Regions from separate parts of the Pseudarthrobacter defluvii genome, predicted to be linked through region 2. Evidence: predicted binding sites of a transcription regulator. Region 2 holds the regulator's gene; the other holds the start of a gene.

Region 1 (4,408 bases), 1.2 Mb from region 2:
TGGCCCGCGGGCAGGTGCGCCAACCCAAAGACAACGTGGGCCGGGTGCTGCGCTTCGCCGATGGAAGCACGTCACGGGTCTATCGGGAGACCGCCGTCCGCCGCCAGCCCGCCGAGCCCTGCGTCCTGGTGGTGGCGTTCACGCTGCGCCTGGTCCGGGGCCGTGCACACCGCCTGTTCGAGGCGGAAAGCATCCTGAACACCCCTCTCTTCGTGGGCTTCCCCGGCTTTGTGAACAAGCTCTGGTGCGCCCACGACACCTTTGGCGCCTACCGCGGGCTGTACGAGTGGGACGGCGCGGAGCCCGCCCGGAAGTATGCTTCGGCCCTCTGGCGGGTCCTGGAACTGGTCAGCGTTCCCGGCTCCATCAGCTACAAAGTGCTTCCCGGGCTCCGCCGCGATGAGGTGCTGGCGGACCCGGCCAGGATTGCGGCCGCCGGAACCGACCACGCCTGGTGGCGGCTCCGCACGCAAGAGTGACGGCCGGGCGCGCATGCCTAGGGGGCAAAGCACGACGGCGGACACGGACGTTTTAGTGGTCGGCGCCGGTCCCGCCGGGCTCACCACCGCCCTCCAGGCCCTCGCCCACGGTGCCACCGTGCGGGTGGTGGACCGGCGGGAGCGCCGGGCCCGCCCGTCAAGGGCGCTGATGCTGCATGCCCGGGCCCTGGAAGGACTACGCCCGCTGGGCGTAACCGCTGACCTGCTGGACCGCGCGGACACCACACCCGAAGCACAGATCCACCTGGGCCGGCGGGTGGTTGAAGCCCGGCTGGGGCACGCAGACCTTCCGGACACTGCCTTCCCGCACCTGACGCTGGTCCGGCAGGCCGACGTCGAGGAGGTGCTGTGGCAGGCGCTGCAGGACAGGGGTGTGGCGGTGGACTGGGGCGTGGAATTCGTTGGACTGCACCGGAACAACGGCGGGGGACCGGCCCGGCAAAGCCGCGGCCAGGTCCACGCGGAGCTCCGTGGAGCCGGCGGGCCTGAACAGCACCTCTCCCATTTCCTGGCCGGCTGCGACGGACAGTCCAGCACCGTCCGCGGCATCACCGGCGCCCAGTGGCGCGGAGGCCCGTACCGGGTGGAGGCCGTCCTGGCCGACCTCGAACTTGCTGGCCCCCTGGACCCCGGACTGCTGCACGTGGCGGTGGGGCGTGCCGGGCTGGCTTTCCTCTTCGCGCTGGGCGAGGGTGCCACGTGGCGGATGCTGGCCACCCGCCCGGCGGTCCCGGGCTCCAGCGCCCGCTTCGGCCAGCTTGGTCCGCCCGTGCCGCCGGCGGAGGTGGCGCGGCTGGTGAATGAGTCGGGCCTGGGAGCCACCGTGCGTGAGGTGGGATGGTCCGCCCAGGTCCCGCTGCAGCACCGGATTGCCAGCACGTTCGGGAGCAGCCCCGTCTTCCTGGCCGGCGACGCCGCCCACGCCCACTCACCGGCGGGAGGACAGGGCATGAACAACGGCATCCTGGACGCCCTCAACCTCGGTTGGAAGCTGGGGTTCGCCTCGACCGCCGGCAGACCGCTGCCGGAACTGCTGGAAAGCTACGGGCGGGAGCGGCTGACCGCAGCCCGGCGGGTGCTGGCGCTGACGCACCTGATCTTCTTCGGCGAAGCTTCGCCGCATCCGGCAGCCCGCCTGGTCCGCACCATCCTGCCGGCGTTGGCTCCAGTCATGCCTATCCTGCTTCGCCGGCGGTGGCTCATCGCGAGGGGAGTCAGGCTGCTGGCGCAGCCCTTCGTGAACTACCGGAACAGTGCCATCTCGCGCGACGTTACACCCGGGGCCAGCGGGTGGACGCGGCCGGGCGAGCGGCTGCCCGATGCCGTGGTGTCGGTTGACGGACAGGTGATCCGCCTGCACGAGCTGACCGCCGTGCCGGGCATTCACCTTTTGCTGGGGCGCGACGCCGGCCCGGTGGCCTTGGGTGCCGGCCGCAGCTTTCCAGCGGTGGACAGCCAGCCCCGGTTGCTGCACGTCCACCGCCTCACCAGCCACCCCGGCGCCGGCATTGTTGCCGTCCGCCCGGACGGCTACGTGGGCTTCCGCTGCGGCGGGGTGGACCCGGCCCAGCTGCTCGACTGGCTCCGCCTGGTCGGTGCAGCCCGGGACTAGGTACGCTCCGGGGTCAAGGCGACCCTCCGCCGTCGTGATGCTCCATCACTTATGGCTCCTAAAGCGGCCTTTTAGGGACCAAAACTGATAGAGCAACCGGGGTGGGGAGGGTAGTTGCGGAGGGATTGCGGGCGTAGTCTGGTCAGTTCAAGACAGATCAGTCCAGCATGAGAGGGGAAGTTCCATGACCATCCCGCCAGTGCACGAACCTGAGCCGTTTCCGCCCGAACCCGGTCCGGAGCCCACCTCACCGGATCCCACCCAGCCGCCCGGTCCGCCGTCCCCCAACCCGTTCCCGGCACCGCCGGCGCCCGGCCCGCTGCCGGTGCCGGATCCAGGGCCCGCGCCGCTTCGCCCGGATCCCACCAGGGACTGACGGTAAACCCGCAGAACAGTGACTCCGAAGAGGGGCCTTCCGCGCAGCAGCAGCTGCGCGGAAGGCCCCTCTTCATGCTGCGGACGTCGCGAAAATCAGGCCCGCTTCGGACCCAAAAATAGGCAGGAAATCCGCGGCTGAACCCCCTTGAAGACCTCCTGCTGCAGTGCTAAAAAATCTATATCAGCCACTACAGATAAGGCTGATGTGGAAAGAGTGTTGGACCATCTCTTACGAGGAGGGAAGCCATGTTGATGCGAACCGATCCGTTCCGCGAGCTGGACAGGCTGGCCCAGCAGGTCCTCGGTACCACCGCACGCCCGGCAGCGATGCCGATGGACGCGTGGCGTGAGGACCAGGAATTCGTCGTGGCCTTCGACTTGCCCGGCGTCGCGGTGGATTCGGTGGACCTGGATGTGGAACGGAACGTCCTGACGGTGCGGGCGGAACGGCCCGATCCCGTGGGCAAGGACACCGAACTGATCGCCGCCGAACGGCCGCGCGGCGTCTTCAGCCGCCAGTTGGTCCTCGGCGACACCCTGGACGCGGACAAGGTCAAGGCCAGCTACGACGCCGGCGTCCTGACGCTGCGGATCCCGGTGGCCGAAAAGGCCAAGCCGCGCAAGATCGAGATTGAAACGAAGGGGGCAAAGCAGGAGATCTCCGCATAGCCGGCAGGGATCCCGCCCGGTGCAGGATCCGAAGAGGTCCGACAAAAGGCTCGGGAGGCGGGCACATCTGTTGACTGCCTTTTTGGGGCGAATCGCCATCTGTGCAACGCCACAGCGCCAGACAGCGCATCGGCAGCGTAGGCCTTAACCTTCCGACACGGTGGCCCCCGGGTTGAGCCGGGGGCCATCCGCGTGACAGCGCATGCGGCAGGCCTGCGTCAGACGCTGAATTCCAGCATCAGGGCGGGCAGTTCGTCAGCCAGTTCGCGGGCCAGGAAGCCGAGCGGTCCCATCCTGCTGGCCAAGCGGTCCCCCGCGGCTGCATGCAGGTGGGTTCCCCAGCAGGCTGCCTGGGCGCCCGTGGTTCCGCGGGCACGGAACCCGGCGATGGCTCCCGCAAGCACGTCGCCGCTGCCGGACGTGCCCAGCCCGCCATACCCTGTGGTGATCTTCCACAGCTCCGGCTCGTCCGGGTTCAGGCCGGGCGGCTGGGTTATCAGGCCCTGGCAGCTGACCACGGCGCCGAACCTGGCGGAAATCTCGGCCAGGTCCTTTTCGAGGTCATTTACGTCCCGCCCCAGCAGGACCTCCGCTTCCGTCGGGTTTGGGGTGAGGATCAGCCTTCCGTGCCACGGGCCAAGTTGGTCCTCCAGCGGCACCAGGGCACCCAGCGCGTAGGCATCGAGGACGACGGCGGGACCTTCCCCCGCGCCGGCGTCGCCTTGGGCGCCACTACCCTCGCCGCCCTCGCGGCTGAGCAACGCTTCCAGAAGTTCATTGGCAAGGTCGGGATCGTCCAGGCCCGGGCCCACCAGGATGGCGTTGGCTTTATCCAGGTAGGAGGAAATCCGGTCCAGTTCCGGCTTAACAGAGCCAGCGGCGGTTTCCGGGAGTCCGATCGAGCCGCACTCGGGCACGGCCACCCCCAGCTGCACTGACACCGATTCGGCCACCGCCAGTGTGAGCTTCCCGGCCCCGGCGCGCAGGGATGCGGTGCCGGCCAGGAGGGCTGCCCCGGGGGTGGCCCGGGCCCCGCCCACCACCAGCACCGACCCGCGGGAATACTTATCAGCGCCCGGCGCCGGCAGCGGCCACTCCCGCAGGAGCGACGGCGTCACCAGGGTGGGGCCGGATGCTTCAGCGCGGGCGGACACTGGTGTCTCCCGCGTGCTGGGTGACCTCGACGCCCTGCTCCGCCAGATGGTCGGCCACGTTGAAGCTTTCCAGCGTCCACGGCCCCACGCCCGAG
Region 2 (4,408 bases):
GCCGACCAGCTGATCACCGAAGCAGGGCTCGGCTGGTATGAGGTCAGCAACTGGGCGCGCACTCCGGATCAGGCGTGCCGGCACAACCTGGCCTACTGGCGGGGAGACGACTGGTGGGGGATCGGCCCCGGCGCACATTCGCACGTGGGCGGGGTCCGCTGGTGGAACGTCAAGCACCCGTCCGCCTATGCCAACAGGCTGTCGCAGGGGCTGTCGCCGGCTGCCGGCAGGGAAACCCTGGATGCGGAAACCACAAACCTGGAAAAGGTGATGCTCGAGGCGCGCCTGCAGTCAGGGCTCGAGGTGTCAACGCTTAGCGCTGCCGGGCGGCATGAGGTGGCCGGGCTGATCGCGGGCGGCCTGGTGGAGCCCGCTGCCGCTTTCCGGGGACGCCTGGTCCTGACCCTCAAGGGCAGGCTGCTGGCAGACGCGGTGGTCCGCCGCATCCTCCCGGACTGACCTGGGCCGCTACTTGATCCAGCGCAGGTTGTACTGGTAGCGGTGCGGTTGGCCGCGGTTGACGTGGATGCCGGCGGCCACCGAGAAGCACGTGAGCGCCACCCAGATCAGTGTGGCGATGACCGCGAAAATGTTCCCCACGTAGGGGATGAAGACCAGGATGTTGGCCAGGACCGCGGCGATGGTGGGCGGCAGGCTGAAGTTCAGCGCTTCCTTGGACTCCTGGGCGGTGAACGGCCCGCGGTCGCGGAAGATCAGGTAGATCAGCAGCGACGGGATACACCCCAGGATTCCGCCGAAGTGAGCCAGCGTGGCCCATTGGCGGTCTTCGCTGGCCGTAAGCGGCAGGGCGTTGGCGGGTACGCCATGGTACTCGGAACGGCCCTGGCCGTCCCTGTGATCACGTGCGTTTTCTGCCACAGTCTGTGTCCTTCTGAGGTGCAAGTTGGTGCTGACTACTACCAAGAATACTGGCTTTGCGGCCGTCGCCCGCCCGTCAGGGCACGGTGAGGAAATCAATGACTTCCTCAACCCGGCCCAGCAGCGACGCTTCGAGGTCCGCGTACGTGCGTACGGCACCGAGCAGCTTCTGCCATCCGAGGCCGATGTCTTCCTTCGTGGCGTGGGGCCAGCCGAAGGCATTGAGGATCCCGGTCTTCCAGTCCTGCCCGCGGGGGATGGCGGGCCATTTTTCGATGCCCAGGACTGCAGGGCGGATTGCCTGCCACACGTCCACGTACGGGTGCCCGACGATCAGGACGTTGCCGGCCGCGCCCGGGGACGCCATGACGGCGTGGGCGATCCGGGATTCCTTGGAATCGGGAACCAGGTGGTCCACCAGCACACCGAGTCGGCGGCCCGGGCCGGGCCTGAAGTCCGCGACGGCAGCGGCCAGGTCGTCGATGCCGTGGAGGGGCTCGACGACGATGCCTTCCACGCGCAGGTCGTCTCCCCAGACCTTTTCCACCAGTTCGGCGTCGTGCTTGCCTTCCACCCAGATCCGGCTTGCCTTGGCAACCTGGGCGCGCTGGCCGGAGACGCGCACCGAACCGGAGGCAGTCCTGCCGGCGGGAGCACCGACGGCCGCCTTGGGCGCCGGCGGCATCAACCGGATGGGCTGGCCCTCGAGGAGGAAACCGAACCCCAGCTTGAAGGACCGCGACTTTCCGCGGCGGTCCTCCAATGCAACGACGTGCATTCCGCCGGACTTCTCCACGCGGGTGACGGCGCCCACCCAGCCGGACTGTACTTCCTCAAGCACCATGCCGCGCTCCACGGGGACCTCGGGCAGCTCCGTCCGCGTGGGAGCGGAAATGCCCCGGGGGCCCCAGTTCTGGTAATCCATGGAATCGATCCGCCTAGCGCTAGCTCCTTAGCCCGGGAGTTTCGCCCGGAGCGGTACCAATGCTAACAACGGGCCGAGGCATAATAGACTGTTAGCACTTAGGCATGTCGAGTGCTAACCCCCGGGTGGCACCGGGCGGGGCGGGCGGCCCCGGACCATGGATGGAGGTGGAGAGTGAGCGAGCCACGCAAACTGGAAGTACTGCGGGCCATCGTGGAGGATTACGTCCACTCCCGCGAGCCGGTTGGGTCAAAGGCCCTGGTGGAGCGGCATCATCTTGGCGTTTCCAGCGCCACCATCCGCAATGACATGGCCGCGCTGGAGGACGAGGGGCTGATCACCGCCCCCCATACCAGCGCCGGCCGGATCCCCACCGACAAGGGCTACCGGCTCTTTGTCGACCAGATCTCGGCAGTCAAGCCCCTTTCGGCTGCAGAACGCCGTGCCATCCAGACCCTCCTGGAGGGCGCGGACGACCTCGACGACGTACTGGACCGAACCGTTCGGCTGCTGTCGCAACTGACCAACCAGGTGGCCGTGGTCCAGTACCCGCACCTGAGCAGGGCACTTGTCCGCCACATCGAATTCGTGCTGCTGGCACCGCGGAAGGTCCTCGTGGTCCTCATCGCCAACAGCGGCAAGGTGGAGCAGCGCGTCATGGACGTCGGCCAGGACCTTGGCGACGAGGCGCTGGCCGAGTTGCGCACCCGTTTCCTGGCTGCCCTGGGGGGAACCCGGCTGAGCCACCTCGCCCAGGCCCTTCCCGCCGTCGTGGCTGCAACGCCCCACTCGCAGCGCCAGGCGGCACACGCGCTGGCCGTCGGCCTTGAGGGGCTGGCGCAGAGCAGTCGGGAAGACCGCATGGTCATGGCCGGCACCGCCAACCTCGCCCGGTCCAATGTGGACTTTCCCCTCAGCATTGGCCCTGTGCTGGAGGCGCTCGAGGAACAGGTGGTGATGCTGCGGCTGTTGAGCGAGATGGCCCAGGACCACCGGGGCGTGGCTGTCAGCATCGGAAGGGAGAACCCCTACGACGGGCTTGCTGAGGCCTCCGTGGTGGCCACCGGCTACGGTCCGGACAGCGCAGCCAAAGTGGGAATCCTCGGTCCTACCCGAATGGACTATCCCACCACCATGGCCGCCGTCAGGGCGGTAGCCCGCTACCTTTCGAGGATTTTGGGGCCCTGACTCTTGGCTGCCGGAGCTTGCTCCGGCTGTGAAACAAGAGCCCTGGCCGACCAACTGAACGCAGTACAACAAGGAAGAGACACGAATTTTGAGCAGCCACTATGACGTCCTTGGAGTCTCACCCGAAGCTACGGGCGAAGAGATCAAAAAGGCCTACCGCAAGCTGGCCCGCACCCTTCACCCGGACGTTAACCCAGGTGCCGACGCTGCAGAGCGGTTCAAGGCGGTAACGCACGCCTACGAGGTCCTTTCCGATCCCCAGAAGCGCAGGATCTACGACACCACCGGCAATGAAAACGGCACGGACAACGGTTTCGGCGGCGCCGGTTACGCAGGCCAGGGATTCGCGTTCCAGGACATTTTCGACACCTTCTTTGGCGCCGGTGGTGCCTCGGGTCCGGCGTCGCGCGTCCGCCGCGGCCAGGACGCACTCATCAGTGTCCGGATCGACCTCCGCGACGCCGTATTCGGAGTCAACAAGAAGCTCGAGGTGGACACCGCTGTGGTCTGTCCCACCTGTGATGGATCCTGCTGCCGTCCCGGGACCCAGCCGGAACGCTGCGACATCTGCGGCGGCAGCGGCCAGGTCCAGCGGGCCGTCCGCTCCATCCTCGGCCAGGTCATGACGGCAGCCCCCTGCGGCACTTGCGAAGGCTTCGGCACTGTCATCAAGGATCCCTGCAACGAATGCAGTGGCCAGGGCCGCATCCGCAGCCGCCGGTCGCTGACCATCAAGGTTCCCGCCGGTGTCGCCACCGGTACCCGCATCCAGCTCTCCGGCCAGGGCGAGGCCGGCCCTGCAGGGGGCCCGGCGGGCGACCTGTACGTCGAGATCCGCGTCAACAACGACCCCACGTACGTGCGCGAAAGCGATGACCTGCACGCCACCCTGCACATCCCCATGACCGCTGCGGCCCTGGGCACGGACGTCAGCCTCGAAACCTTCGACGGTACCCAGGAGATCGACGTCAAGCCGGGAACCCAGTCAGGCGAAATCATCACCCTGCGCGGCTTGGGTGTTACCCACCTGAGGGGCTATGGCCGCGGCGACCTGAAGGTGCATCTGCAGGTGGACACCCCGGCCAAGCTCGACTCCGCGCAGGAGGACCTCCTGCGCCAACTTGCCAAGCTCCGGGGTGAGCAGATTACCGAAGGCAAGTTGGCCGCCAGCGGCGGCATGTTCGCCAAGCTCCGGGACCGGTTCGGGAACCTGTAGCGGTGAGCAACCCCGTCTTCTTCACCTCCACTGGTTCCCTGGACGCAACGACGCCGGGCCGCACGTTCGTCCTCGAAGGGGCGGAGGCGCGGCACGCCGTCACCGTCAAGCGGCTGGCGCCGGGCGAGGCTGTGGACATCGTGGACGGCGCCGGCACCCGGATGACCGGAAAGGTTATCTCGGCCGCACCGTCCGGGCTC

Evidence for each region. The regulator HrcA, encoded in region 2, represses chaperone genes, less so after heat shock. The targets are predictions, from matches to a motif close to TTNGCACTCGNNNNNNNCGAGTGCNAA.
Region 1: JCQ34_RS15385 (Hsp20/alpha crystallin family protein) is a predicted target of HrcA. The motif match lies at 2,635-2,661, and genes of this name have one in related genera.

The regions. Positions count from the first base shown of each region.
Region 1 is NZ_CP066362.1:3,302,609-3,307,016, reverse strand. Features, by position in the region: gene JCQ34_RS15400 (hypothetical protein) at 1-479, shown strand, start outside; gene JCQ34_RS15395 (FAD-dependent monooxygenase) at 493-2,112, shown strand; gene JCQ34_RS15390 (hypothetical protein) at 2,297-2,488, shown strand; gene JCQ34_RS15385 (Hsp20/alpha crystallin family protein) at 2,737-3,159, shown strand; gene JCQ34_RS15380 (NAD(P)H-hydrate dehydratase) at 3,378-4,313, opposite strand; gene JCQ34_RS15375 (histidine phosphatase family protein) at 4,297-4,408, opposite strand, start outside.
Region 2 is NZ_CP066362.1:2,141,582-2,145,989, reverse strand. Features, by position in the region: gene hemW (radical SAM family heme chaperone HemW) at 1-459, shown strand, start outside; gene JCQ34_RS09880 (DUF4870 domain-containing protein) at 469-879, opposite strand; gene JCQ34_RS09875 (DUF3097 domain-containing protein) at 956-1,804, opposite strand; gene hrcA (heat-inducible transcriptional repressor HrcA) at 1,979-2,992, shown strand; gene dnaJ (molecular chaperone DnaJ) at 3,081-4,208, shown strand; gene JCQ34_RS09860 (16S rRNA (uracil(1498)-N(3))-methyltransferase) at 4,211-4,408, shown strand, end outside.